4 regions of the Streptomyces sp. NPDC059169 genome follow, and region 1 is predicted to be linked to each of the others. Evidence: riboswitches for the same ligand, from Rfam matches in the RefSeq annotation. Region 1 holds a riboswitch; each other region holds the start of a gene.
What was found. A riboswitch is a leader RNA that binds a small molecule or an ion and turns the genes downstream of it on or off. The one in region 1 is predicted to bind cyclic di-AMP.

Region 2: linked by a shared signal. The riboswitch ahead of ACFXOM_RS27230 (M23 family metallopeptidase) and the one ahead of ACFXOM_RS20405 (peptidoglycan DD-metalloendopeptidase family protein) in region 1 are both predicted to bind cyclic di-AMP.
Region 3: linked by a shared signal. The riboswitch ahead of ACFXOM_RS29185 (transglycosylase family protein) and the one ahead of ACFXOM_RS20405 (peptidoglycan DD-metalloendopeptidase family protein) in region 1 are both predicted to bind cyclic di-AMP.
Region 4: linked by a shared signal. The riboswitch ahead of ACFXOM_RS18635 (WhiB family transcriptional regulator) and the one ahead of ACFXOM_RS20405 (peptidoglycan DD-metalloendopeptidase family protein) in region 1 are both predicted to bind cyclic di-AMP.

The regions. Positions count from the first base shown of each region.
Region 1 covers NZ_JBHZCF010000010.1:197,706-204,920, reverse strand. The annotation lists gene ACFXOM_RS20420 (carboxymuconolactone decarboxylase family protein) at 1-521, shown strand, start outside; gene ACFXOM_RS20415 (TetR/AcrR family transcriptional regulator) at 694-1,338, shown strand; gene ACFXOM_RS20410 (SGNH/GDSL hydrolase family protein) at 1,480-2,271, opposite strand; gene ACFXOM_RS20405 (peptidoglycan DD-metalloendopeptidase family protein) at 2,452-3,393, opposite strand; cyclic di-AMP (ydaO/yuaA leader) riboswitch at 3,398-3,555, opposite strand; gene ACFXOM_RS20400 (tyrosine-protein phosphatase) at 4,205-5,020, shown strand; gene ACFXOM_RS20395 (DUF6126 family protein) at 5,031-5,186, opposite strand; gene ACFXOM_RS20390 (helix-turn-helix domain-containing protein) at 5,206-5,811, opposite strand; gene ACFXOM_RS20385 (aspartate aminotransferase family protein) at 5,882-7,215, opposite strand, start outside.
Region 2 covers NZ_JBHZCF010000016.1:185,099-192,313, reverse strand. The annotation lists gene trmB (tRNA (guanosine(46)-N7)-methyltransferase TrmB) at 1-220, shown strand, start outside; gene ACFXOM_RS27240 (PrsW family intramembrane metalloprotease) at 307-1,635, shown strand; gene ACFXOM_RS27235 (ankyrin repeat domain-containing protein) at 1,804-2,292, opposite strand; gene ACFXOM_RS27230 (M23 family metallopeptidase) at 2,531-3,544, opposite strand; cyclic di-AMP (ydaO/yuaA leader) riboswitch at 3,556-3,689, opposite strand; gene ACFXOM_RS27225 (PP2C family protein-serine/threonine phosphatase) at 4,067-5,209, opposite strand; tRNA gene ACFXOM_RS27220 (tRNA-Met) at 5,527-5,600, opposite strand; gene ACFXOM_RS27215 (hypothetical protein) at 5,683-5,982, opposite strand; gene ACFXOM_RS27210 (DUF5988 family protein) at 6,413-6,613, opposite strand; gene ACFXOM_RS27205 (FBP domain-containing protein) at 6,687-7,181, opposite strand.
Region 3 covers NZ_JBHZCF010000019.1:54,743-61,957, forward strand. The annotation lists gene ACFXOM_RS29175 (cytochrome P450) at 1-1,032, shown strand, start outside; gene ACFXOM_RS29180 (transglycosylase family protein) at 1,190-2,158, shown strand; cyclic di-AMP (ydaO/yuaA leader) riboswitch at 2,415-2,610, shown strand; gene ACFXOM_RS29185 (transglycosylase family protein) at 2,614-3,276, shown strand; gene eno (phosphopyruvate hydratase) at 3,528-4,814, shown strand; gene ACFXOM_RS29195 (septum formation initiator family protein) at 4,934-5,407, shown strand; gene ACFXOM_RS29200 (DUF501 domain-containing protein) at 5,465-6,013, shown strand; gene ACFXOM_RS29205 (exopolyphosphatase) at 6,010-6,924, shown strand.
Region 4 covers NZ_JBHZCF010000009.1:125,935-133,149, forward strand. The annotation lists gene ACFXOM_RS18620 (multicopper oxidase family protein) at 1-984, shown strand, start outside; gene ACFXOM_RS18625 (hypothetical protein) at 1,368-2,960, opposite strand; partial or broken gene ACFXOM_RS18630 (IS5/IS1182 family transposase) at 3,492-3,688, shown strand; cyclic di-AMP (ydaO/yuaA leader) riboswitch at 4,299-4,499, shown strand; gene ACFXOM_RS18635 (WhiB family transcriptional regulator) at 4,660-4,971, shown strand; gene ACFXOM_RS18640 (SpoIIE family protein phosphatase) at 5,705-7,215, shown strand, end outside.

The DNA of each region.
Region 1 (7,215 bases):
GGACGTACGGAAGGGTCCTGGATCCTGCCAGGGCCCTGGGGCACAACCCGAGGGTGCTCCGCTCGGACCTTCGTTTCGAGCTGGCGGTGGCCAAGTGGAACCTGCTGGACGCCGATCTCAAAGCGCTGGCGGTGATGGCCACGGCCGTTTCGATCGGCTGCAGTTGGTGCATGGACTTCGGCCACTGGGAGAACCAGCGCCGAGGCATGGACATCCGCAAGATCCACGACGTGCCGTCATGGCGCGACAGCGACGCCTACACTCCGCTCGAGCGCGACGTGATGGCCTATGCGGAGGCCATGACGGCCAATCCGCCGGAGGTCACCGACGAGTTGGCCCAGCGGCTGGTCGCAGAGCTCGGCGAACCCGCGTTCGTCGAACTGACGGCAATGGTGGCGGTGGAGAACCTGCGGTCCCGCATGAACTCCGGTCTCGGACTCACCAGCCAGGGGTTCAAGGACCACTGCGACGTACCGACCGGTGGCAACGCACGAGCGGCGGAATCCTCCGCCGCCGGCTGACCGGCGTCTTCTCTGTCGAGTCCAGCGTGGTGCCGTTCCGTCGTGGGCGGCACCGCACGGGACGCGCCCCGACTGAGCTGCGCCCAGCACTCCGGGCAACGACCTCGGCCCGCACCCCTGCTGGGAACGGAACTCGTCGCCGTCGTCCCCGGCGACACAATAGGCTGTCCGCGTGGCAAGAGTGCGGTTGAGCGTGGCGGAGCGGCAGGAGGAACTCCTGAGGGCTGCCGTGGAGCAAATCGAGGCGCGCGGTGTGGCCGCGGTGCGGATCGCCGACGTGGCCTCCTCCCTGGGGGTGAGCAGCGCCCTGGTGCTCTACCACTTCTCCACGAAGGAGAAGCTCGTCGCGGCCGCCTTCGCCTACGCCGCCCGGGGCGACCTCGCGCACCTGCGCAGGCTGCTCCGAAGCCGCACGTCGGCGGCCCGCCGGTTGCGCGCGGCGATCCGGTGGTACGCCCCGACCGGACAGGCGAAGGGGTGGCGTCTCTGGATCGAAGGCTGGGCGGCCGCCCTGCGCGACCCCGCTCTGCGCGACGTGGCCCGTGACCTCGACCAGCAGTGGAAGGCTGAACTGACGGCAGTCATCGCCGAGGGCGCCGCATCGGGCGAGTTCTCCTGTGCGGACCCCGAGTCGGCTGCCTGGCGGCTGACCGCGCTGCTGGACGGCCTGGCCGTGCAGGTGACCTCCTACGCCGGATCGCTCACGCGAACCGCCATGGTGGAGTGGACGGATCAGGTGCTCGCCAGGGAACTGGGGCTCGACCAGGGGGTGTTGCCACGACAGGGCACCCGATGCGTCGAAGGCCCGCTCCCGTAGGAGCAGGGCAGGGCCGGTGCGGCCCTGCGGCCCCGTCGTCAGCTCAGGTCTGGCGCTGCGGTTCGTAGGCAGGTTCCTCCAGCCCGAAGGTCCCGCGGGCGGGGTCCTGGGAACGGATGCCCGCTCCCGCGGTGCTGCCGCTCAGAGCGGCAGCAGATACGGACGCTTCGGCTCCACGTGGTCACCGGACGACTCGCCGCGGAGCCTCCTGCCGATCCACGGCACGAGGTACTCGCGTGCCCATTGGATGTCGTCGCGCCGGACGTCGAGGGTGCCGCGCGGTGGGAGCGGCGGCCACGGCTGGTCCGGGTCGGCGGGCACCTCGAGTCCGAGCACCTGCGCGGCTCGGAGCGCCACACGTGTGTGGCCCTCGGGCGAGAGGTGCAGGCGGTCGTCGTCCCAGGCGCGCCTGTCCTGGACGGACCTGAGCGACCAGAGGTCGAGGACGGGGCAGTCGTAGCGGTCCGCGATGGAGCGGACGTGGGCGGTGTACGTGGCGATCTTGCCGCGGAGGTGGCGGAGCACCGGCACACCGCGGGTGTCGAACCCGGTGGTCACCATGACGGTGCCGACGGATGCCGCGAGGTCGGCCACGGCTCGCTCGAAGCGCTCCGCGACGTCGTCGGGGTCGGTTCCGGGCCGGATGATGTCGTTGCCTCCGGCGCAGAACGTCACCAGCTCGGGTGCGAGTTCCTTGGCGCGCGGGACCTGCTCCTCGACGATCTGGTCGAGGAGGCGGCCGCGTACGGCGAGGTTCGCATAACGGAAGGCGTGTTCGGGCATGCGGTCGTCCAGAAGGACGGCGAGGCGGTCCGCCCAGCCCGTGAACTGCCCGTCCGGTCCTGGGTCCCCGACGCCTTCGGTGAAGCTGTCACCAATGGCCGCGTACGACCCGAATGCACTCTTTGCTCTTGATCGCGAATCGTCTCCCACTCACGACATCTTTCACTGCGCGAAGTGACCTACGCCACCGTAGGGAGGGGTTGACGGGGCGTGATATAGACCACCCGGCGAGTCGGTGAGAAGCGGGAATACTGCGCGTTCGGCGAACGCGTCCGTCCGCCGCCCCGGTCAGGTGGGTCGGCGGACGGCTGCCCGGCGCGGGGATCCTCGTCAGATCGCCACGCCGTGCTGGCGCAGGTAGGCCAGCGGATCGATGTCCGAGCCGTAGTTCGGGGTGGTGCGGATCTCGAAGTGCAGGTGCGGACCGGTGGTGTTGCCGGTGGAACCGGAGAGGCCGACCTGATCGCCGCCCTTCACGCCCTGGCCGGCCGAGACGGACAGCGCGGAGAGGTGGGCGTACTGCGAGTAGGTACCGTCGTCGTGCTTGATCACGACCTGGTTGCCGTAGGCGCCGGCCCATCCGGCCGAGACGACGCTGCCCGGACCGACGGCCTTCACGGACGTCCCGGCCGACGCCACGAAGTCCACGCCCGTGTGGTAGCCGCTGGACCACATGGGCCCGGAGGTCTTGTACGCGGTACCGAGAGGGGAGTTGACCGGAAGGGTGTAGCCGGCGGCACTGATCTTCAGGGCGTTCGCGGCCGGTGCGGGAGCGACCGCGGGGCGGGCGTCCGAGCGGGAGGCGCGGTCGGCAGCGACGGCCGGCTTCTGGCTCTTCGCCGGGGCCTTGGCCTTCGCCGCGCTCTTCGCGGAGGGCTGGGCCGAGGGGGCGGCCTTTGCCCGGGCCCCGATGGACAGCTTCAGTCCGGGGTGGATCAGCGACGGGTCCTCCCCGACGGCAGCGCGGTTGTCGGCGTACAGCTTCTTCCAGCCGCCACGGACGTGCTGATCCCTGGCGATCTTCGACAGGTAGTCACCGGCCACGACGGTGTACGTCTTGGGCGCTGCGGGAGTCTTCACCACCTGCGGGGCGGCGGCCTGCCGGGCGACGGCGGCGGTGCGCTCGGCGGTGGGAGCGGACTTCGCAGCGGCGTGCGCACCGGCGGCGCCGATGAGCGGGAGTGCGATGACGACTCCACCCGTTCCGGCGGCGACGAATCCACGGCTGAACGGGCTGGTCCTCGGACGACGGTGCTTACCCCTACCGGGCATGGCGAATTCCTCTCCGTCGCCTGCGAGGTGAGCTGTCGGGTTCGAGCTGGAGCTGCCCGGCCGCGCGCAGGCGCGGCTTCACCCCGAGCCGTCCGCGGGTGCGGATCGGCGAACTACCTGGGTCCCCCGCTCCTGCCACACGTGGATGGGTGCGATATTCCGGACGGCGGCAGGATGAGGCGTTCCGACCGGATTGCGGTGACCGTAAACGAGCCAGGTCGAGACAAACAAGCCATCACTTCCACGAGGAATCCTTCCGGTTCAAATCGACCGGGAATTCCACGTCACGCTCCGTGGATTCGCGATCTTCGATTTCCACGAGGGCAAGGGAGTTGACCCGTGGGCCGCCACCACGGACCGTCACGGATATGATTCAGCTCACGGGGCTCCAGCCATTCCCGGCAGACTCAGGGCGAGTTGCCCAATATTGACAAATCCGGACAGAAGTATCGTTCGCATCGAAATTTCTCCAGTCGCCCACGCATTCCGCATATACGGAACGGCGGGCGGGCGACATGGCGCACCGGTGACGCAAAAGCCCAAAAGAGACATATGGCTACATTTATCGACATCTCACCTTCCGACTGGAGATTCGAGGCCGCAGCCACCCCGGACCTGACTGCCCGAAAGGCACCCCTTGGGGGCGCACGACGTGCCGCGGAGCGCCGACCGCGCACCAGTGCGAGCGATATCGCCACCGAGACGGTGGCTCCGACCGGCCGCATCGAAATAATTGCCTGAGGAATCAATGTCGTAGGGTCAGGACCGCGCCCTTGTCGGCGAGCGCCGACCGCAGACCCGAGGAGCCCCCGTGACGCAGCAGCTGCCTCAGATCCCCTCGACCGAGCCCGAGCTCTCCGGCGTGCGCAACTTCCGTGACGTGGGCGGGCTACCGACCGTCGACGGGCGCCGGGTGCGGCACGGACGCCTCTTCCGCAGCGGCCACCTCGCGCACGCCACCGACACCGACACCACGTTCCTCACCTCGCTCGGCCTCCACACGATCTTCGACTTCCGCAATTCCGCGGACCAACGGCTCGAGGGCCCGGACGTCGAACTCCCGGGCGTGCGGAACGTGAACATCCCGCTGTCGGATCCCGCCGACGGCGCCGAGTTCTGGCGGATGGTCCGCGAGGGCGACCTGGAGCAGCTGAAGTCGATCCTCGCGGACGGCAAAGCGGCCCACAGGATGTCCAGCTCGTACCGCACGATGGTCGAACAGCGCACCGCCGAGCACAGCCGCGTGCTCCACTCCCTGGCGGAGGACAGCGTTCCGGCACTGATGCACTGCGCTGCGGGAAAGGACCGGGCGGGGTTGGCGATCGTCGTCTCGCTGCTGGCGGTCGGGGTCGAGCGGGACGCCATCGAAGCCGACTACCTGAAGTCCAACGACCCTCACCGGCGCTACAAGGTGCGGCGCAGCGACAGCTCGTCGGCGGGGATGTCCCCGGAGGTCATGGAGCTGCTGAGCCCGCTGTTCGACGCCCGGTCCGAGTACCTCGCAGCGGCGTTCGAGACCATCGAGGAGACGTGGGGCTCCACCGAGCGCTACCTCTCCGAGGGGCTGAAGGTCTCCTCGGAGACGCGCGAGCGACTGCGCGACCGGCTGCTGGACGGCGCCGCCTGAGGCGGCCTGCTCACTTCCCCCCGACGGTGAACAGCAGGTAGAGGAAGCCCGCGAACAGGTGGCCCGCCACCAGGTAGGCGAACAGCCGCACGGCCAGCCCCACCGGGAACTTGTGCTCGTGGGTCGAAGGCGGCCCCGGCGACTTCTTCGACGGGTTCTGCGGCATGACGGTCCTCCTCGGGTCCTCAGGCATGCGGGTTTCCGTGCGGGTCGGGGCTCTGCAGCAGGGTGTGGACGAAGAGCAGCTCGGCGCCGCCGCGCGTGGCGGCGGCGATGCGGTGCGGAGTGAGCGAGTCGAAGTGGGCGCTGTCGCCCGGGTCGAGCTCGTGCACCGCGTCGCCGAGCCCCAGCCGCAGCCGCCCCTCCAGGACGTACAGCCACTCCTCGCCCGGGTGCACCCGCACCAGGTCCCCCTGGGGTCCGAACGGCACCCGCACCCGGAGGGCCTGCATGGCCCGGCCCCGGCCGCCCGCTTGGCGGTACGTCCAGCCGTCCGCCTCCGCGGGTCCCATCCGCCCGCCGCGGATGACGGGCTCGCGCTCCGGCGGTGCCTCGCCGAGCAGCTCGGCGACGGTCGTACCGTAGGTGCGGGCGAGCGCGAGCAGCATCGGCAGCGACGGCTGCCGGTTGCCCGTCTCGAGACGGGAGAGATGGGCGGGTGAAAGACCAGCGCGGCGGGCCGCGGCCTCCAGGGTGAGACCGCGGTGGCGGCGCAGGTCGCGCAGCCGCGGGGCGACGTCGGGTAGGGCGTCCGCTGCCGGTCCGGAGGGGTCTCCGGGGGAAGGGCTCATGGACCCATTTCGCCAGGACTTTTCCCCATGGGCAAATTTCTTGCCCCAAAGGCAAAAGTCTCTGACCGGCCTACCGTTGTGCCACGGCCTGCTTCACCAGGGTCTTGCCGAAGTCCCACATCAGACCGCTGCCGCCGTGTGCGTCATCCATCACGGCGGTGAACGCCGCCACGAACCGGTCGACCTCCGACTCACCGATCACGAGGGGCGGAATCAACTTGATCACTTCCAGGTGGTCCCCGGAAACCTGGGTGAGGATGCGGTGCCGCTGGAGCAGCGGGACTACGACCATCTGCGCGAAGAGGCCCTTGCGGGCCGCCTGGAGAACGGTCCAGCGGCTGCGCAGTCGCAAGGACGACGGCCGGCCGAACTCGATCCCGATCATCAGTCCCCGTCCGCGGACCTCCCGCAGCAGCTCGTACCGGTCCACGAGGGCTGCGAGCCGACCCTTCAGCAGCTCTCCGGTGGCCCTCGCGTTCGCCACCACCTGCTCCTCCTCGATCACCGACAGCACGGCGAGTCCGGCGGCCATCGCCTGCGCGTTGGAACCGAAGCTCGCCGAGTGGACCAGCACCCTGTCCATCGAGGAGTACACCTTCTTGAAGATCCAGTCCCTGCCCAGCGTGGCGCCCACCGGTACGTAGCCGCCGGAGAGCGCCTTCGCGACACAGACCAGGTCGGGCTCGACGCCGTCCTCGTGCTGGTAGGCGTAGAAGTCGCCGGTCCTGCCCAGGCCGGTCTGCACCTCGTCGGCGATCAGCAGCGCCCCGTGCCCGCGCAGTAGCTCCTGTGCCGCCGCGAGGAACCCGGGCGGTGCCGCGTGCACGCCCTTGCCCTGGATGGGCTCCACGACGAAGCCGGCCACGTCCCCGCGTGCCAGCTCGCGTTCCAGCGCCTCGAGGTCACCGAGCTCGATGGCGGTGTCCGGTAGCAGGGGAGCGAACCCGTCGCGGAAACCCGCCTCCCCATTGACCGAGAGGGAACCGGTGGTCAGTCCGTGGAACGCGTGGGTGCAGTAGAGGATGCGTGGCCTCCCGGTCGCGCACCGCGCGAACTTGAGTGCCGTCTCCACCGCCTCCGTGCCGCTGTTGCCGAAGAACACCCGGTCCAGGTGCGGGCTGTGTGCCAGCAGCTTCTCCGCGAGCAGCCCGGGCAACGGTGGACAGTCGAAGCGGGTGAGGTCGGCGGGGGAGGCGTCCAGGACGTCGTGCAGCGCCTTGCGGACGACCGGGTGGTGGCGGCCTAGGCCCATCACGCCGAAGCCCGCGAGCATGTCGAGGTAGTCGTTGCCCTCGTCGTCCCAGAAGTGGGCACCCTCACCACGTTCGTACACCTTGTCGAATCCGATGGTGTGCAGCATGCGGGGCAGTTGGTGGTTGAGATGCCGCGCATGAAGCGCGTACC
Region 2 (7,215 bases), on a different contig from region 1:
GATGAAGCCGGGCGCGGTGCTGCACTGCGCGACGGACTGGGAGCCCTACGCCGATCAGATGCTCGAGGTCCTCACCGCCCATCCCGACTTCGAGAACACCCGGGCCGACGGGGGTTTCGCACCGCGTCCCCCGTTCCGCCCGCTCACCCGGTTCGAGGGCCAGGGACTGGACAAGGGGCATGCGGTGCACGACCTGCTCTTCCGCCGGGCGGGCTCGTAGCGGTGGCGTCCGCGCGGCGCCGCGCAACCGGTCAGGGACCGGTAACGGCGTCGCGCGCTGTCAGTGACCCTGGTTAGGGTCGTCGGGTGTCCGAATGGTCCCAGCAGCCGTACGCGGCTGCCCTCCCGTTGGTTCCGGCGTGCGACGAACAGCCGCTGTTCGACGCCGTTCCGGAGCGTTCCCAGTGGCGCTACAAACCTCGCCGCGCCTTCTGGCGCAGCAAGGCGGTCCGAGCGGGAGCCGTCATCACCCTGCTGGCCCTGTCCGGACTGGTGATCCTCGCGATCGTCCGCGAGGAGACCGGAACCGAGGGCTTCCTGGTCGGGCTCGGCCTCGCCGTGCTGCCCGTCCCCCTGCTGATGGCCGCGTTCCGCTGGCTGGACCGGGTCGAGCCGGGCCCCTGGCGCAACCTCCTCTTCGCGTTCGCCTGGGGCGCGTGCGCCGCAGCCCTCGTCGCGATCATCGCGAACTCGTTCGCGACCCAGTGGATAGCCACGTCGACGGCCGACCCGTCGCACGCGGACACGATCGGGGCGACGGTCATCGCGCCGATCGTCGAGGAGAGTGCCAAAGCCGCGTCCGTGCTGCTGGTCTTCCTCTTCCGCAGACGGGACTTCACCGGGATCGTCGACGGCGTCGTCGTCGCCGGCTTCACCGCGACCGGCTTCGCCTTCACGGAGAACATCCTGTACCTGGGGAACGCCTTCGGCGAGGACCAGATGGACGACTCCTCGGGCTTCGCCTCCATCACGGCCGCGACCTTCTTCGTGCGGATCGTGATGTCGCCGTTCGCCCACCCGCTGTTCACCGTGCTCACGGGCATCGGCTTCGGCATCGCGGCGGCGACCGCACCCCACAGGAAGGTCCGTCGGGCCGCACTGCCGCTGCTCGGCCTCGTTCTTGCCATGGGCATGCACGCGCTGTGGAACGGCTCGTCGGTGTTCGGCCCGCTGGGCTTCTACGCCGTGTACGCGGCCTTCATGGTGCCGGCCTTCGGGCTGCTCACCTGGCTGGCCGTGTGGACCCGGCAGCGCGAACTGCGCACGGTCGCCGCGGAGCTCCCCGCGTACGCCGCGGCCGGCTGGCTCGCTCCCGCCGAGCCGCTCGCGCTCTCGTCGATGCGGGCGCGCACGGTCGCGCGCGACACGGCGGGACGTACGCACGGGTCGGCAGCCGCTCGCGCCGTCTCGGAGTACGAGGCCTTCGCGACCTCCCTGGCGTTCCTCCGCCACCGGGCCCACCGCGGCGCGGCGGGCCCCGACTTCGCGGCGCGCGAGCAGGAGTTGCTCCACCACCTCTGGCAACGCAGGGATGTTGCGGGACCGGCCCTGACGTACGCGGCCCGCGCCACCGGCCGGGCCTGGACGCCGCCGCTCTACCTGGACTACGACGGCTACAACCCGTACCGCGGCTGAGAACGGCCGTCCGAGCTCCGACGCCCACCGAGGGCGCCGCGCCGCGCCCTTCCACCCGGGCCGCACGGACGAACGCGACGACAGCGGCGCGGATCCCGACCGGCAGGCCGCCCGGACGGCACCTCGCCCGTGCCGCGGGCGCCGCACGCGACGGGAAGCCAGGAGGGGCTAGGAACCGGTGTGCAGGGAACCGTCACGGTCGACCGCCCGGGCCGCCGAGGCGTCGGAGGGTTCGTCCACGGGGTTCGCTCCGGCTGCGATGAGGATTGCGACAGTCTCGGGGTGGGGACCGTTGTACGCCCATTCCAAGGGGGACCGACCCGTTCCGCAATCCTCACGAAGGTTCGGATCGGCTCCGTGCTTCACCAGCTCGCGCACCGTTTCGGCGTGTCCCCAACAGGCAGCTGCACACAGCGGCGTACCTTCCGATCCGGCTCCCCCGCTCTCCGCGTCGGGGGAGGCACCCGCCTCCAGGAGCAAGCGTGCCGGCTCGCTTTCCCCCTGCACCGAAGCCAGGTAGAGAGGGGTGGTGCCGTCCCCGTCCCCTCGCTCCGGATGCGCACCGGCCCGCAGCAACGCCCTCACCCGCACGGCGTCAGACGTGAGTATCGCTGCAAGGAGATGCCGGGAGAGCTTCTTCTGCCGCCGTTGTTTCATGGTGACGAGGCTAGCGATCACGGATCGATGCAACCGGTCGTACCCGCTCGTCGGGAACGGCGACCAGCTCGTCGTGTCGTAGCGGACGGCCGGTCTTGCGGCCCTCGGCAACAACGGCTGCCGGCCCGCTGGCCGTTCGCTGGCTCACCACGCCCGACGGGTGTGGTGAGCCAGCGATCACGATCCACTGTCGCAACGGTCCCGGGGCGGGCTGGCCGGGGCAGGAGGGCGGAAAGAACTAGACGGACAGGCCCTTGTCCCGCAGCCACGCCATCGGGTCGATGCCGTCGCCGCCCGGGGTGTGCACCTCGAGGTGCAGGTGCGGGCCGGTGACGTTGCCGGTGGCGCCGACCCGTCCGATGGTCTCCGACGTGGACACCTTCTGCCCGGCGGAGACGGTCATCGACGACAGGTGGCAGTACCAGACCTCGGTGCCGTCCTCGAGCTCCAGCACGATGCGGTAGCCGTACGCGCCGGACCAGCCGGCCGATTTGACGGTGCCTCCGTGGACGGCCTTGACCGGCGTACCCGTGGGTGCCGCGAAGTCGAGACCGGTGTGGTAGCCGGAGGACCACATGGAGCCGGCTTCCCCGAAGGTTGAGGTGAGCGTGTACGAGGAGGTCGGCAGGGAATAGCTGCTGGCGAGCTTGGCGAGCCGCTCGGCCTCCGCCTTGCGGGCCGCCTCTTCCTCGGCCTTCTCCGCAGCGGCCTTCTCTGCGGCGGCCTTGGCCTCGGCCGCCGTCTGCTGGGCCTTCGCCTCCGCGGCCGCCTTCTCCGCGGCCGCCTTCTCCGCGGCGAGCTTCGCCTCGGCCTCCGCCACGGCCTGCTGCTGCTCGGCCTGCTGGAGGATCCGGGCGCGCAGTACCTCGCCCGCGTCACCGGTGCCCTGTCCGCCGCCCTCGACCGTGTCGGAGACCGTGAGCGCCGCGAGCGGGACGTCGTGCTGCTCGTCGGAGTCGTCCGAGAGGAGGTCGCCCACGCCCGGGAGCGAGTCCGTGTCCGGGAGGTGGTCCGCGATGGCGTCGGGAAGGGAGATGGAGACCGGTGGCTTGTTCTGCGCGGTGGCCATGCCTCCTGCGCCGACGGCGGCGATGACGCCGACCCCGAGGACGGTGGAGCTCCGGGCCAGTCCGTTCCGCTGCTTGACGACGCGGTGCCTGCCACGCACCGGGCGGATCGATTCCTCAGTCGGATTCCACTCCTCCCATTCGCGGGCGGGGGGCTCCTGGAGGGCAGGCTCGTTGGACGCCACGGAGGCGCTCTCCTTTCCTTCCTTCTCGCCTACCGGGTTAGCTGACGGGTTCGGAGCAGGAAGGTCTCCTACAGGCACCGGAGCACCCGATTCACCCCAATTGATGGTTCCCCGGTCCCCTTGCAGGATTCGGCGTGCGCACGCGGCGCCGTCTCTTACGACGGCCGGGACAACCGCGCTGCGTTATCGAACGTTAATAGACACGAGGGGCGGATTCCAAGCGCTTCCCCTTGATCGTTAGGGCTATCCACCGGGACTTACCAGGCACAAGACAAGTGAAACGGGCAAGTTGACAGCCCCTCAGCATGAAGGGCGAATCTGACTGTTCGTCAAATGTTATTCGGAGGGAGACGCTCCGATTACCGTCCGTCGTCGTTGCCTGGTTCGAGGGGACGAGCCGATCCATCCGGGCCGTGCAGACCGTTCAGGTGGGGGTCATGGACCGGTGATCGACGGATGACCGCGTGACGGAACGGCCGGGACCCACCGGGAGGCCGCCCTGCCGGTTCAGGAGCGAGCAGTTCACGGCACGACCGGCATCGTCCTGCGGCGCTCCGGCTGCCGTTCCCCCGGCCGGCTGATCGCCAGGAGCGCCATGTCGTCTGTCGATCGGCCACCCGTGTGCCTCCGCACGTCGGCCACGACGGCGTCCAGCAGTTCCTCAGGGCCGGGAAAGATCCGCCCGCCCAGCCGTGCACGCGGATCGTAGAAGACGCCGTGGGCGTCACGCGCCTCCGACAGTCCGTCCGTGTAGAACAGGAGTGTGGCACCCGCGGGGTACGGCGCCTCGTACGCCCGCTCCGGCCATGACGCCAGGTCGCCCATCCCCAGCGGTAGCGAGTGGTCGGGCGGTTCCAGCCGGTCGAGGCCACCGTCGGCCTTCAAGATCAACGGAGGTGGGTGCCCCCGGTTGACGATCCTCACACGGCCGTCCCCGCGCGGGATCTCGGCGAGCACGGCCGTGGTGAAGCCCTCCACCGCATCCAGACCTGAGCGGCGGGCGCCCTCCCGCGCGAGCGCGCGTTCCAACCGCTGGGCAACCGCCTCCAGCGAGGACTCCTGCTCGGCCGCCTCACGGAACGCACCGAGGACTACGGCCACCGTCTCGACGGCGTCCAGGCCCTTCCCGCGTACGTCGCCGACGATCAGCCGCACCCCTCTCGGAGTGTCCTCCACAGCGAACAGGTCACCGCCGATGAACGCGTCCGCCTGGGCGGCTTCGTACCGCGCCGCGACGTGCAAACCACCGATCCGTTCCGCGGGAATGGGGAGCACCGCCCGCTGCGCGGCCTCCGCGACCACGCGCGCCGAAGCGAGCTGACGGCCGCTGCGGAACACCACGCGGTTGATGAACAGGGCCAGCACCGAGACCGTGATCACGGTCAGTTGCTCCGTGAGGGCCGGGATCTCGGTGGTCGTGCTGTTGTAGACGTGCAGCCCGGCCACCGCCAGCACGGCGGCCAGGCCCGTCAACAGGGTGAACAGCGGCGAGAAGAAGGGAGCGGCGACCAGCGGAGCCGCGGAGAAGAGCGGTGAGGCGGTGAACGACTCGGGGGTGGCCAGGTCGAAGAGCACGCCGCCCACGATCAGCAACGCCGGGAGCACCCGGACGATGTTGCGGCCACCGTCCCGCCGCCGCCCGTCATCGTCTGCTCGCTGCCACACCAGTGGTCTCCTGCCGGCTCCTCACACGGCTGCGGACGGTACCGCACCCACCTCAGGCTGGCCGGATCCGCGTCGCTCGGCGACCCACCGTCGGCCAACCGGACTAGGGCCCACCCCGCACCGCGGCAGCCGGGTTACTCGGCGGGGTGCGGCCCCGACCCGAGGTTCGGCGGGACGTCGCTCCGGGCCGGTAAGCCCTGGTGACCGCCGCTCGTCCGTCCAGCCTAAGGCGACGCGCGGAGGTCGGCCCGGCTCACGACTCCGACGGAAGACACCGAGGGCCCGGAACCATGTGGTCCCGGGCCCTCGGCCATCAGTAGCGGGGACAGGATTTGAACCTGCGACCTCTGGGTTATGAGCCCAGCGAGCTACCGAGCTGCTCCACCCCGCGTCGGTGAACACCACCTTACGCCATGCGGAGCATGATCCTTTCCATTTTCCCGCCCGGGTCCCGCGAAAGTCCCGGGAGGAACTCAGCGGCGACGGAAATGCGCGGCGGTGAGCGCACCGCCGACGGCGAGCAGGAGCGCCGCGGCACCGGCCGCATACCAGCGCCCGGCGGAGGAGCCGGTGCGGGCGGGCGCACCGGTCGTCGTGCCCGCGTCACCAGTCGTCGTGGACGTGCCGGACGTGAAGGGGGAGGCCTTCGCCGTGGTGGTGGAGCCCTGGGAGGGGGTCGAGAACGGGACGGCAGCCGGGACGGCGGGCTTGGCCTGCGGCGGCCGGTCGGCCGCGGGCTCGGCACCGCCCTGCGCCACCTCCAGCGCGAGCACGGCGCCGGCCCCGGCCCGGGTAGGTGTTCCCGGCGACCACGTGCGTGGAAGAGCGGAGGCCCACGGTGGTGCGCTTGCCGATGACGTTCAGGTCCAGCACCGTCAGGCGCAGCCCGTACCGGTGCGTGGCGCCGTTGCCGAAGCCGCGGCCCATCGCGGGCAGACCCCACGCGGCGTCGTCCATGAAGGGGTGGTGCCAAGGAGGTGCGGTAGCGCAACGCGTAGGTACGCGAGGAATCGCCGCCGGGCGTCCGATTGTGATCGGGGCTCGGCGCCCCGTCACTCCCCCCTCTTCGGCGGGCGGCGACACGTCGATCTTCGGCGATCGTGATCGCCGGAGCGATCCTCGAACCGTCACTACCGCGCAACGGTCCGCCCAGGCGGCCGCCCACCCGTAGCGGCCCGCGACCGCGATGCGGCTGACCGGTGACTATTCAGCGATCTCGGTCCGCTCCCACCACTGGTACACGGTCACCCGACCCTCCGGGCTGTCCTCGTGCCGCGTCGTGGCCTTGAAGTGCTCGTAGCCGCCGAGATGCGGAATCTTCAGCTCCTGTCCCGGCGGCGTGATCGGCACGATCTTCCCCTGCAGATCGTCCGGTCCGCCTTCCAGGAGTGCCTTGCTAGCCATACATCCAGTTTTCCCACCACAGGGGCGACCCCGCACGTCCGGAGCCCCGTTCGGCCCAGCCCGGCGGACGAGCTCAGCCGCCGAGCGAGTCCAGGAACGCGAAGAGGTGGCCCCTCGTTCGATCGATCTGCTGTTCCACCGTGAGGGACTCCTTCAGCCTTCCGCCGGGAACCGGCACCTTGATCCCACGTACGTAGAGGGAGCAGGCGAGGTCGGTGCACATGTATGCCCCGACGGAATTGCCCTCCCTGCCGGCCCGACCCGCCTTGCGGGCGGTCATCAGGGAGACACCGTCACCGGGGTGGGTCGTCAGGCACAGGGAGCACATGCTGCGGTGGAGATAGCCGCGCTGCCGGGACGGAAAGCGGAGGGACACGCCGATCGGCCGGTCGTCCCGCTCGGCGACGAGGTAGCAGCGGTCGGGCGCCGCGGGGTCGCGCCACCCGAGGAAGTCCAGGTCGCCCCAGGGGCGCTCGTCGAGGTCGCGCGGGACGGACAGACGCCTCACCTCTCCCTTCGAACAGTTGACGAACGATGCACGGATGTCCTGCTCGGTCAGTGGCTCCATACCGACGACGCTACGAATCCTAGGGGCCCTAGGC
Region 3 (7,215 bases), on a different contig from region 1:
GCGCACGCGAAGGGCAAGACGGGGATCCCGGGTGAGCGCAAGGCCGAGTTGATGACGCACCTGTTGAACATCGACCCGCCCGACCACACGCGGCTGCGCCGTCTCGTGTCCAAGGCGTTCACTCCCCGCCGGGTTGCCGAATTCGCGCCGCGCGTACAGCAGCTGACGGATCGTCTCATCGACGGCTTCGCAAAGAAGGGGAGCGCGGACCTCATCCACGAGTTCGCCTTCCCGCTCCCCATCTACGCCATCTGCGACATGCTCGGCGTACCGCGCGAGGACCAGGACGACTTCCGTGACTGGGCGGGGATGATGATCCGTCACGGTGGGGGGCCGCGGGGCGGGGTGGCCCGGTCGGTGAAGAAGATGCGCGGCTATCTGGCGGAGTTGATCCACCGTAAGCGCGAGGCCCCGGGGGACGACCTCATCTCGGGTCTCATCAAGGCGTCCGACCACGGCGAGCACCTCACCGAGAACGAGGCCGCGGCCATGGCCTTCATCCTCCTCTTCGCCGGGTTCGAGACGACGGTCAATCTGATCGGGAACGGTACGTACGCGCTGCTGCGCAACCCGGAGCAGCGGGCGCGGTTGCAGGCGTCGGTCGCGGCCGGCGAGACCGGGCTGCTCGCCACGGGCGTCGAGGAGCTGCTCCGCTACGACGGACCGGTCGAGCTCGCCACCTGGCGCTTCGCGACCGAGCCGCTCACCCTCGGCGGGCAGGAGATCGCCCCCGGTGACCCGGTGCTCGTCGTCCTCGCCGCCGCCGACCGCGATCCGGAGCGCTTCCCTGATCCCGACGTGCTCGACCTCTCCCGTCGGGACAACCAGCACCTGGGCTACGGGCACGGCATCCACTACTGCCTCGGCGCGCCCCTCGCACGACTGGAGGGGCAGACGGCGTTGGCGACCCTACTGGCACGTATGCCCGACTTGCGGCTTGCGGTCGATCCTTCCGAATTGCGGTGGCGTGGGGGGCTCATCATGCGTGGATTGCGCACTCTGCCCGTTGAGTTCACCCCCGTCGACAGCTGACGCACCATCAAGATCGTGACTTTGACGTGATCTTTACTGCACCGACTTGTGACTGAACGGCGAATGCGGCTACGTTCACCCCCACTCGCGGCCCTCGTAGATCCGATCGAATCTGAGGGGCTGCGGGTTCTCTGTTGTCACACGGAAGGCGCACCGCATGCTCTCCGGGAACGGTCGACACCGCCGCCCCCGTCAGGCTCCCGCTCTCGTCGTCGCGGCAGGGGTGACCGGATCGGCCATCGCCATCCCGTTGCTGGGTGCGGGTGCGGCCTCCGCCGCCGACTCCGCCACCTGGGACCGTGTGGCCGACTGCGAGAGCGGCGGGGAGTGGAGCGCCGACTTCGGCAACGGCTACTACGGCGGCCTGCAGCTCACGCAGGAGACGTGGGAGGTCTACGGCGGTACGGCGTACGCCCCGCGTCCCGACCTCGCCAGCCGGGCGCAGCAGATCGCGGTCGCCGAGATGGTGCTCGCGGCGCAGGGGCCCTCGGCCTGGTCGAACTGTGCGGTGATCACCGGACTCGGGTCCTCCGCCTCCATGGCGGGGAGCGGTTCCGCCTCCGCCGCGCAGGGCGCTGCAGAGAGTCCGTCGTTCGGTGACGGTGCGGACGAGGCCCCGGAGACGGGTGCCGACGCCTCGTCGCCGTCCTCCGCCCCGTCCGGGTCGGGTGCCTCGGCCGAGTCGTCACAGAAGCCGGCGAGCCCTTCCTCCGCACCATCCGCCGCGGGAGGTTCCGCGAGCGACTCCGACGGGGTGTCGGACGCGGACGACGAGGGCGGCCCCGGTGTGGACTCCGGTGCGGGGGCTGCCGCCGAGGGTGGTGCCGGCAAGCATCGAGGTACTCCCGCCGAGGAAGACGAGGCGGTCAATTCGGGCAATGAGCGAGATTCCGGTCGTCATGCCTCACGGGATGACGTACCGACACGGGACGCCGTCACGACCGAAGGTGAGTACACCGTCCGTCCCGGTGACAGCCTCTCGAACATTGCGGACGCGCACCACGTGCCCGGCGGCTGGTCGGCCCTGTACAGCGCCAACGAAGAGGTCGTCGGGGCTGACCCCGATCTCATCCTGCCTGGCCAGAGTCTCGATCTGGCCACGGGCGACGACCAGTTGGCGAAGTAGTTCGCGGGGTTATGTCCGTTCTGTGCAAGTGAGACAAGAGTCTCTTCCGGTCAACTGGCGCCTCTAAGCAGTCAAGTCCGGCCAACAGCCCTCTCACCTGCGAAAACGGACATCTCACTCCGTCAGATATGGGTGATTTCTCCCCGATGTTCTTCTTTGAACATCGGGGAGAGCTGTGTCTACGGTCTGAACCGCTCGCCACTGCGGGCCCCGACGACCGCACGCCGAATCCTGCCGGCGGCCGCCGGGAACAGTCGTCGCGCAAGCGCCGTAGGCAGGAGCGGGGGACCCAAGGTAAGTGCCGGGCCCGGCCGTTGACGGGAGTCCAGGGGGCTCCGCCGTCGGAGGTCGGGGACGGCTCGGGGTGAAGCCGCGCGTCCGGGGACGCGAGGCCGGGCAGCTCCCACGCCCGAACCCGACAGCTCACCTCGCAGGCGTCGGTGAGGAGAAGTTCCATGCTGCTTTCCGGCAAGGGCACGCACCGCCGCCCGTCCGCCATCCACCGGACCACCGCCCGAATCGCCGCGATGGCCGGTGTCACCGGTGCCGCCATCGCCGCGCCGCTCGTGGTGGCCGGCACCGCCAGCGCCGCCACCGCCTCCGAGTGGGACGCCGTCGCCCAGTGCGAGTCCGGCGGCAACTGGTCGATCAACACCGGCAACGGTTTCTACGGGGGCCTGCAGTTCTCCGCCTCCACCTGGGCCGCGTACGGCGGTACGGCCTACGCCCCGACCGCCGACAAGGCGTCGAAGGCGCAGCAGATCGCGGTCGCCGAGAAGGTGCTGGCCGGGCAGGGCAAGGGGGCCTGGCCGAACTGCGGCGTGGGCCTGTCCAGCGCCCCGTACGCGGCCGCCGCCCCGGCCCCGAAGCGTGCCGAGGCCCCCACGACCCGCTCCGTGCGTCCCGCCGCCCCGGTGAAGGCGGCCAAGCCCGCCGCCCCGACCAAGGTCGTGAAGAAGGGCGACGGTGAGTACGAGGTCAAGGCCGGCGACACCCTGAGCAAGATCGCTAAGGCGGAGAAGGTCGAGGGCGGCTGGAAGAAGCTCTTCGACCTGAACAAGAACATCCTGGACGACGCGAACATCATCTTCCCGGGCCAGCTGCTGCACCTGAGCTGACCCGCGCCGACCGAGCCGGGCCGCCCGGCCCCGGCCCGGTCCCCCGATCGCCCCGGCCCGGCGTGTTTTCCCCCGTACACGCCGGGCCGGGGCTTCTTCCTGTTCCGTCCGCTTTTTCGTCCCAGGGGGCGGGCACCGGCTGGCTGACGCGGCCGGTCCGGATAGGCTCATGTCGCAAGGCCCAAGCGACCCTGCGCTGACGCCGCCCCGCTGGCGTCACCATCAGCGACACATCCCAGAAGGAGATGCTCGTGCCGTCCATCGACGTCGTCGTAGCCCGGGAAATCCTGGACTCCCGAGGCAACCCCACGGTCGAGGTCGAGGTTGGCCTCGACGACGGCAGCACCGGCCGTGCTGCCGTTCCGTCCGGTGCGTCCACCGGCGCGTTCGAAGCCCTCGAGCTCCGCGACGGTGACCAGAACCGCTACCAGGGCAAGGGTGTCGAGAAGGCCGTCCTCGCCGTCATCGAGCAGATCGGCCCGGAGCTCGTCGGGTACGACGCCACCGAGCAGCGCCTGATCGACCAGGCGATGTTCGACCTGGACGCGACCCCGGACAAGTCCTCCCTCGGCGCCAACGCGATCCTCGGCGTCTCCCTGGCCGTCGCGCACGCCGCCTCCGAGGCCTCCGACCTCCCGCTCTTCCGCTACTTGGGCGGCCCGAACGCGCACCTCCTGCCCGTTCCGATGATGAACATCCTGAACGGCGGCTCGCACGCCGACTCCAACGTGGACATCCAGGAGTTCATGATCGCTCCCATCGGCGCGGAGTCCTTCTCCGAGGCGCTGCGCTGGGGCACCGAGGTCTACCACACCCTGAAGAAGGTCCTGAAGGACAAGGGCCTGTCGACGGGCCTCGGCGACGAGGGCGGCTTCGCCCCGAACCTGGGCTCCAACCGCGAGGCCCTCGACCTCATCCTCGAAGCCGTCAAGCAGGCCGGCTACGCGCCGGGCAAGGACATCGCCCTGGCGCTCGACGTCGCCGCCTCGGAGTTCTACAAGGACGGCTCCTACGAGTTCGAGGGCAAGTCCCGCTCGGCCACCGAGATGACCGAGTACTACGAGGAGCTGGTCGCCGCCTACCCGCTCGTCTCCATCGAGGACCCGCTCTTCGAGGACGACTGGGACGGTTGGAAGACCATCACCGAGAAGCTGGGCACCAAGGTGCAGCTGGTCGGCGACGACCTGTTCGTCACCAACCCGGAGCGCCTCGCCCGGGGCATCGACGACGGTGCGGCCAACGCACTGCTCGTCAAGGTCAACCAGATCGGTTCGCTGACCGAGACCCTGGACGCCGTCGAGCTGGCCCAGCGCAACGGCTTCAAGTGCATGATGTCCCACCGTTCCGGTGAGACGGAGGACGTCACCATCGCCGACCTGGCCGTCGCCACCAACTGCGGCCAGATCAAGACCGGCGCCCCGGCCCGCTCCGAGCGCGTCGCCAAGTACAACCAGCTGCTGCGCATCGAGGAGATCCTCGACGACGCCGCGGTGTACGCGGGCCGCTCCGCGTTCCCGCGGTTCCGCTTCGAGGGCTGAGCCGCCACCCGGTAGCTGATCGGGCGCTGCGCCGCAGTTGCGGACGTCCCCGGCCGCGGTCCCGTACCGTGTCCGGGGACGTCCGCGCGTAGGAAGCGTAGGAAGAGGGGAGGCGGACCATGGCCGGCAAGGACCGCGACCGGTTCTCCACCGCGACCAGGCTGCGGCTGCTCGGCGAACAGACCGCCGCCCGCGTCTACCGCTCGCAGGCACGCCGGCAGGTCCGCCGCTCCCGGCTCACCGGGCGGGCGGCCTTCCTCGCCCTGGTGGTCTGCTCGATGATCGTCGCACTCGCGTACCCGATGCGGCAGTACGTGTCGCAGCGCAACGAGATCGCCGAGCAGCAGCGGCTCGCGGCGGCGGCCCGCGAGCGCGTGGAGCGGCTGCGCGACGAGAAGGCGCGGCTCCAGGACGACGCGTACGTCATGCGGTTGGCCCGCGAGCACCTGCACATGGTCATGCCGGGCGAGACCGGCTACACCGTGGTCGGCCCCCGCACGGCCGGGGAACGCCACGTCGACGACAGCATCAAGGGCCGCCCCTGGTACACGAACGTCTGGTACGGCGTGGATCACGCCGACGCACGCCGCTGAGCCGGCCGCACCAGCCCACGAACCAACGACGAGACAGACGAAGAGACGTACGCATACATGGACACGCCCCCTCCGACCACCGAGCACACTCCGCCCACCGAGGCGGACGTCGCCGCGTTCCAGCAGCAGCTCGGCCGCCCGCCGCGCGGTCTGCGGGCGATCGCCCACCGGTGCCCGTGCGGACAGCCGGACGTGGTCGAGACGGCCCCCCGGCTGGACGACGGTACGCCCTTCCCGACGCTGTACTACCTGACCTGCCCCCGTGCCGCCTCGGCCATCGGCACGCTGGAGGCGAACGGCGTCATGAAGGAGATGAGCGAGCGACTGGCGGCCGATCCCGAGCTGGCCGCTGCCTACCGCGCCGCGCACGAGGACTACATCGCCCGGAGGGATGCCGTCGAGGAGCTGAAGGGCTTCCCCAGCGCGGGCGGCATGCCGGACCGGGTGAAGTGCCTGCACGTCCTGGTCGGCCACTCGCTGGCGGCGGGCCCCGGCGTGAACCCCCTCGGCGACGAAGCGATCGCGATGCTCCCCGAGTGGTGGGCGAAGGGACCCTGCGTGAGCCCGGAGCCCTGCACGGACCGCGGTACGGAGGCCGCCGGATGACGCGCGTCGCCGCCGTCGACTGCGGCACGAACTCGATCCGTCTGCTCGTCGCGGACGTCGACCCGGCGACCGGCAAACTGACCGAGCTGGACCGGCTGATGACCATCGTGCGGCTCGGTCAGGGGGTCGACCGCACGGGCCGGCTCGCCCCCGAGGCGCTGGAGCGGACCTTCGCCGCGTGTCGCCGCTACGCGGAGGTCATCGCGGCGCACGGTGCCGAGAAGATCCGCTTCGTGGCCACGTCCGCCTCGCGCGACGCGGAGAACCGCGACGACTTCGTGCGCGGCGTCGTCGACATCCTCGGTGTGGAGCCGGAGGTGATCAGCGGGGACCAGGAGGCCGAGTTCTCCTTCACCGGTGCCACCAAGGAACTGCCCGGGTACGAGGAGCGCCTCGTCGTGGACATCGGGGGCGGTTCGACCGAGTTCGTCATCGGACGTGCGCACGTGGAGTCGGCCCGGTCCGTGGACATCGGCTGCGTCCGGCTGACGGAGCGCCACGTCCGCAGCGATCCGCCGGCTCCGCAGGAGGTGGCCGCGATACGGGCCGACGTCGCGGCGGCACTGGACCTCGCCGAGCAGACCGTGCCGATCCGGGAGGCGAACACCCTCGTGGGGCTGGCCGGATCGGTGACCACGGTGGCCGCTATCGCGCTGGGGCTCGATGCGTACGATTCCGATGCCATCCACCAGTGCCGGATCTCCCGCGACCAGGTCGCGCAGGTCACCGAGCGGCTGCTCCGCTCGACGCACGACGGGCGGGCCGCGATCCCGGTGATCCACCCGGGCCGGGTGGACGTCATCGGCGCTGGCGCGCTGGTGCTGCTGGAGATCATGGACCGCACGGGGATTCCCGAGGTGGTCGTATCGGAGCACGACATCCTCGACGGGATCGCGTGGTCCATCGTCTGACGCGCTCCGGGGGCCGTTTCCAGCCGTTCGGAGCGGCCCCGCGGAGGAAACTTCGTGAAGTTCTTCACAAGGAAAAAGGTCCGGTCGGCCGTCGAAAGTGCCCCCTGGGGCCCCTTGAGGCCTCATTTTCTGCCCGGGATGGCTTCCGCACCCCCACACTGCCAGGTATCCGGCGTGTTTCCGGGGCGTGAAGGCGACCGCCCTCCACCGTTCCGGATAGGGCCGTGGGGCCTGCTCAGGAGGCCTTGACAACGTTCTCCGTTACATGGCGGTTCCCGGCGTGCGCCATGA
Region 4 (7,215 bases), on a different contig from region 1:
TCCATGCACGGGGGCGACACACCCGGCAGCTCATCCGGCCATGACATGGGAGACATGGGCGGCATGGACATGAGCAGCAGCATGAACGGGAACAGTTCTCCCACCGCCTCGCCCTCCGGCACGGACATGGGCACAGGCATGGGCATGCAGTTCATGCTGATGGGTGCCGAAAGCCGGCTGCTCGGGGGCGACGCCGGCGACGTGAAGTACCCCTACCACCTGGTCAACGGGCGTGTTCCGACCGATCCGGTGGTCTTTCGCACCAAGCCCGGCAAGCGCATCCGGCTGCGCCTGATCAACGCCGGCGGCGACACTGCTTATCGCGTGTCCCTCGGCGGCCATGAGCTCACGGTCACGCACACCGACGGCTTCCCCGTCCGACACCAGCAGGCCGACGGCGTGCTGATCGGCATGGGCGAACGCTACGACGTCCTCGTCACCCTGGGCGATGGCGTCTTCCCCCTCGTCGCACTCGCGGAGGGCAAGAACGCCTCCGGTATGGCGCTGGTCCGCACGGGCTCGGGCAGCACGCCGAAGCCGACGACGCGTCCGAAGGAACTGGACGGCATGATCATGACTGCATCACGGCTGCGCGCGGCGGACGACGTCCGGATGCCGGCGAAGAAGACCGACCAGGTCCACCGCATCGAGCTGACCGGCAGCATGATGACCTACAACTGGGGCATCAACGGCAAGCGGTTCGACATGAACCAGCCGACCGCCCACCCGATCACGGTCGAGGAAGGCCAGCGCGTCCGGCTCGACTTCGTCAACACCACCACCATGTGGCACCCGATGCACCTGCACGGCCACACCTACCAGCTCGGCACCAGCGGACCGCGCAAGGACACCACCATCGTCCTGCCGAAGAAGACGGTGTCGGTCTTCTTCGACGCGGACAACCCGGGACAGTGGATGCTGCACTGCCACAACGCGTATCACGGCGAGGCAGGGATGATGGCGCTCGTGGCCTACGAGGGCTGAGCTAGGGCGTGTTGCGAAAGTCCCTCCTGGCCCGCGACGCCTGACATGCACGCTCGCTGCGTTGTCGGAGTCATCCAAGTACGGCCAGTACGAGGATGATCCTCCGCCTTGCGCGCACGCACCAGACGCCGCAGGCCCCGCCCTGCGGGTGGACGGAGCTACTTTCGCAACCCGCCCTAGTGCCGCCCGCGGGCCGGGCGCCCCCTCCAGGGAGCGCCCGGCCCGCGCGGACGGACCGTCCCGACACCGTCCCACGCGGACGGCCCCGAGCAGCGAAGGGGCGTGGCCGGTTCCCGCAGCGAACGCGCGTACGGCCCCGTCCACCGCGCCGTGCGCCGCACACCACCCGTGAGCAGCACCCGAGCGCGGCAGCGGGAGGCGCCTCAGCCGCCGTGGTGATTCTTCCGGGACGGCTTCACCGTCGTGGAGGAGGCGGGTGTCTGGGCACTCGGTGTGGCGGAGGCGGCGGGGGTGTCGCTCCCGCCGGCCGACGGATTCGGCGACGCGGACGGGGAGGTGCTCTCCGTGGGTTCGGCGGGCTGCGGCGTCTGGCCGAGTGGCGTCAGTACCGCATCGGTGACCAGCCCGTCACCGCTCGTCGTCAGGGTGACGGGGTTGGAAACATTGAGGAGCGTGTCGCAGCCCAGGTCGGTGAACGTCCCCTCGGCGCGTGCGGCGAGGAAGGCGAACAAGTTCGGCGCCGTTCCCGGGTCCGGCGACGGCGCCTGCTCGAAGATCGCCTTGGCCGTGAAGACTCGCCGGATGCCGGCCGGGTCGTCGAAGAGGGTCCTGCAGTAGGCAGCCCCGTCGCCATCGCCGTCGGCACCGATCGGGGCCATGTTGACTCCCGCGCGGTACGCATTGGTCTTCTCTGCGCTTGCGCGGCCGTCGACAAGGGTCATCGGGTCGTTCTGCGGGATCAGCGCGATCGGTTCTTGCTGGTTGGCCGCGGCGGACAGTTCGTCCAAGGCCAGCGCGGACGTGGCCTGGTTGTCGCTGGACTGGTTGGGCGCGGTGAACGGCTTGCAGCCCAGGGCCGGGTCCATGAACGCGGTCAGCAGAAGATTGTCGCTGCCGTTGGCCAGGTCGGTGGGGACGTTGACCTTCGCCGACCTGTCCCTTCCGTCGTGGCGGTGGTGGCGGTCGCCGTGGTTGTCCAGTCGCTTGGCCTTCGCCATGGCCTTCCTGCTGGCGGCGTTGTTCTGGGCGATCCGGCCGCGGGCGTCGACGAGGTAGTGGGTGACCACGTTGTCGCTCCCGTCCTGGTCCACGACGGAGAAGTCCCTCGTGGTCGGGCAGGGCAGGCCGTCCTTGGCGGTCCCCAGTGCCGGAATCGTGAGCTTCTTGTTGGCTGTCTGCTCGTTGGCGGCCTTGAAGAAGGCGGGCGCGTTGCAGTAGGCGAACTGACCGAAGATGGACCCCGGCACACCGTTGACACACTTGCCCTGGCCCAGGCTGTCGGAGCGGTCGCCGGCCCGCAGCGTCAGATTGGCGTTGTTGAAACCGAACCATATTCCGACCGTGGAGCCCGCCGGCACCGAGGGCAGGACGGGGCGCGCTGCCGGCCTCGCCCCCTTGTCGACCACCAGCGGGTTGTAGATGGTCAGTTTGCCGTCCTGGGTGAGGATCGCGGCTTCCACGAACGCCGCCTGATCCGGATTCGCCTCATGGCACGGTCCCTGCGTCGGATCCGTCGCGACGAGTTCGTAGGGCGTGGCCAGGCCTTTGGCGGTGAGCGGCTGCGGAGGGACCACCAGCGTGCAGTTCGCGTTGGGTTCGCCTACGAGTGTCGGTTGTGCGGAGGCCCGCGGGGTGCCCCGCCGGTGGTGGCTGCCCGCCGCGAACACTGATCCTGCGACGACCGCGAGGATCACCGGCCCGCCGACCAGCGCGACCGACAGCTTCGATCGCTTCCAGCGTCTGGCGTGTTCCCGCCGCAACGTGCGCGAGCCCTGTGTCAATTTCTTCCGGGGCACTGTTTTGCTCCTTGCCTTGCCTGCCATTTCCCCCGTGAGACAACCCACAACTGCACCAGAACGCGGCGCTCGTCGCACTGCCCACTAGCGCAGTGAGCAACGGGACCGATCGCGCGTCCGGCGCGACGGATCCATTCGCCAAACATGCCGGATCACGTGGCGCACGACGGTAACAGCGAGACCTTCTGGCATGCACGGCGAATTGCCGAATCGGTGGACCGCCAGGAGCAGTTGGGCCCGGGATCTGAGGTAATCCTGCGGATCCTTCCGCCATGCCGGAAACCAGCAAGAGTGTTCCGGCTCAGTGGACTTGCAGAACCGCAAGGGCGAACCTCTTTCATCCTGTTCCCCAGGAGTGAAATTGCCTGTTCAGCAGGGATGGTGGCGAGGCAGGGACGTCGTCGTTTGCGTGGTGATTCCACGCAACACGCGGTCGACCGGAGGGGCCCTATCGGCTCCGCATCCCGCCATGTTCGACGTTCCGCGGACCCTCGTGCCCGCAGACCCTCGTGCCCGCGGACCGGGGTCCGCCAGGGCGCCGGCGCCACCTTCCGCGCGCCCCGCCACCAGATCCAGCGCGGCCACTACCGACAATCCAACCGCGACCACGCCCGCCTCCGAGCACCCGACGAACGCGCCTTCGCCCAGGTGAAGACCTGGCGACCACTCCAACGAGCACATGCTCCAGCCTCCGCATCAGCCTGCCCGTCCAAGCCGTCCTCACCTAGCTGACCTGCGACTGTCGAGGAAGAAGCTCGGCGGAACCTCGATGGGATTCCATGGGAATCTGCCGCAATGTCCGGCGCGCCGCCAGAGCGTCGACTCAGACTCGTGCCCCCCTCGGGACTGCGGTGCTGAACGCACAGGCACCGCCGACCGTATCCATGGTCATGGATGCAGGGGTCCACGATCGCCGGAGGTCGCGCATGGTCCATGTCACCTGCTGTGCAGGCAGGAGTTCGCAAGCGGGTTGGGCGACAACACCACCATGCCGAGCGGTACCGGCGGTCCGCGGCGCTCCAATGGGCGGCGCCCGGAGCCGAATCGGCGACTCCCCAGCTCAACGGGCCCATCTGGACAGTCGCCACGTAAAACCGATGCGCCAAGCAGAACACCGTTGTGACGCTTGTCTCTCCAAAGGGCGGCACGTTCCCATGGAGCGCCGGCAGACACCTCTTGGCCAGCGAGAACGCCTATCCGTCAGGCACCACTTGCGATTGATGTACACCATCGGGGGTTTGAAGTGTTCGCAGAAGTGTGCTTCGTTTTCTTGGCACGCTGCAGCGAGCCCCGCCGGACCGGAAAGCCGAGTCCTGCCGCCGACCGACGGGAACAATAGACGCGAAAGCGCCGCGGGCAGGAGCGGGGGACCCAAGGTCTTTCGCCGGAACCGAAGACCGTACGCAGTGCAAGAACCACATTGCGACACGCTCGACGGTCCGGCTCGGGGTAAAGCCGAAAGGCCGTGCGCCACGGCCCGGCCGGACAACTCACGTCCGAACCCGACAGCTAACCTCGTAGGCGCCGGTGAGGACGTCACATCATGACCAAGCACCTTCCCCATTCCAAGGAACCTGCACTTCGGTCGATTTCCCCGACCCGGCAGCGGGTCGGCGGCCGAGCATCGGGCCCGGCATCGGCATCGGCTGCGAAAGACTTGACCTTCAACCACGGTTCGAAGGGCAACGAAAACGACAACCTGGCGGGGACGGACAGCTACTGGGGCGGGCGGGCGGCGTGCCTGGCCACCGATCCGGACGAGTTGTTCGTGAGGGGTGCCGCGCAGAACAGCAGCAAGATCGTCTGCACTGACTGTGCCGTGCGTACGGAATGCCTTGCGCACGCTCTCGACCAGCGCATCGAGCACGGGGTTTGGGGTGGTATGACCGAGCGTCAGCGCCGTGCCCTGCTACGCCGCCGACCGAGCGTGACCTCTTGGCGGCGCCTGTTGGAGGCGGCCCGTCTGGAACACCAACGGCAGACCGAAGCGCAGCCCTGCGGCCAGGTCTGACCCCACCAGCGCCTACGCACGACCGACCTCGGACTGTGAAGCGCCTCCCGGCACGCGGTGAGCGGGCACCAGGCCCGCACCCCTTCACAGCCCGTGCCGGTCGAGGATGCTCATCAGCGAGGTCCGTCACGTCGTTGCTGTCGCCGAGCGGCTGGCCGACCAGCCGCTCGGCCAGCCGCTCCGGATCGGTGCGCGCGACTCGTACGCTTCCAGATGGGCGTCGGCCACAGCGGCGACGGTCTGCCCCCACCACACCGTCGGAGCCGTCGATCTCCTCGTAGGCCTCTCCCAGCACCCGGATCGCCCCTCGGCCAGCCCGACCGCCTGCGCGCCCCGACCGTCGGCGGTCAGGTCGCGCCACACGCCCGCCGCCTCGGCCACCTGCTGTGCATACGCGGGGGCATCGGCGTACTCGACGTACCCGTACCGGGCACATCAGTACGGAGCCACATGGCCGTTGCCGCGGGCCGGACGCCTGCCAGGAGATGACGACCGGCGGATGACGACACCAGCGGAGGTCGTACGACCTGCGCACGCCGCGCCTCGGCACGCACACACCGCGATCAGCACGGTCATCGGGTGCAGTCGGCCCCGACGGCGCGTTAGCGCGCGACGACGGGCAGGTGCAGGCTGGAAGTGCTGCTCCGCGCCCAACGGCAGAGCCGTGAGCAGCAACGAAGGGAGCCACCTGCGGATAGCGAGGCCGGATCGTGCGGCGGAGGTGATCGGGCCCATGGTGCAGCGGGACCACTTGTTGATCGTGGACGCGAACGGGGCGGTGGCGGAGTGGAGCAAGGACGCCGAACGTCTTCTCGGGCATACCGCTGCAGACGCGGTGGGGCGACCTGCCACGATCTTGGTCGGAGGACCACCTCACGCCGGGGAGTCCGTGAGGTGCGGACGACGTGGTGCTCAGGTGTCCGGCGGGTCCGCAGGACTGGACCTGCGCGTGGAGCCGGTGCTACGCGCGGACGGATCGGTGGCCTGGGGCGTCTGGGCAGCCCGTCGGCGCGACGCAGAAGCCGACGAGGTGGGGCCCGCGATCCTGGACGCTCTGTTCACCCAGTCACCGGTGGGTCTCATGGTCGTGGACGCGGACCTGCGCGTCCTGCGCGTCAACACCGCCTCCGAAGGCATGCGCGGCGCTCCTGTCGAGCAGCTGCTCGGCCGGCCGGTCACCGAGGCCTTCGACATGGCCGACCCCGACGGAGTGAAGGCGATGGTCCGCGCAGTGCTCGACAACGGTGTACCGGTCCTCGACCGGCTCGTACGCGGCCGCCCACCGGCCGGTTCCGGCCCCGAGCACGTCTACTCGGTCTCCGTCTTCCGCCTGCAGGACGCCAGCAGCCGTGTGCTGGGAGCCGCGGCCTCTCTGGTGGATGTCACCGAACGTGAACGAGGGCGGGCACGCGCAGCCGTGCGCAACGCCGCGCGCCAGGGCATCGGCGGCTCCCTGGACGTGATCACGACCTGCCGTGAACTCGTGGACGTAGCGGTACCGGGCTTTGCGGACACCGCAGTGGTCGACATCCTGGACACCGTGGTGCGCGGGGAGGAGCCACCACTGGGGCCGCTCTTCGGCAATGAACCGATGCGGCGCACCGCCTTCAAGACCGGAACCGGACAGCCACAGGCATACCCGGTGGGAGGCACCAGCAGGTTCCCCTTCCCGACTCCTTACACGCAGAGTCTGGGTGACCTCGAACCTCGACTACTGAGTGTGGACGAGACCACCCCGTGGCTGGCCGCCGACCCGGGGCGCGCGCAGTTGATGCGCATCGGCGGGGTGCACTGCATGATCGTGGCTCCGCTCGTCCTGCGCGGCGCCGTGCTTGGGATGACCTGCTTCTACCGGTCGGTCCGGCCCGAGCCCTTCGCCCCCGACGACCTGATTCTGGCCCTTGAACTTGCCGCACGCACCGCCGTGTGTGTGGACAATGCCCGTCGGTACACACGAGAGCACACCATCGCGCTCACGCTGCAGCGCCATCTCCTGCCTCAGGGCCCCAGTTCCCAGACGGCCGCCGAGGTCGCTCATTTCCACCTGCCCGCCGAGGCGGGCGGAGGCTGGTTCGACGCCATACCGCTCTCCAGCGCCAGGGTGGGCCTCGTGGTTGGCGACGTAGCCGGGCACGGCATCCACACCGCCACCACCATGGGCCAGCTGCGCACCGCCATCCATGCGCTGGCCGCGCTCGACCTGTACCCGGACGACCTGCTCGCCCGCCTCAACGACACCGTGAT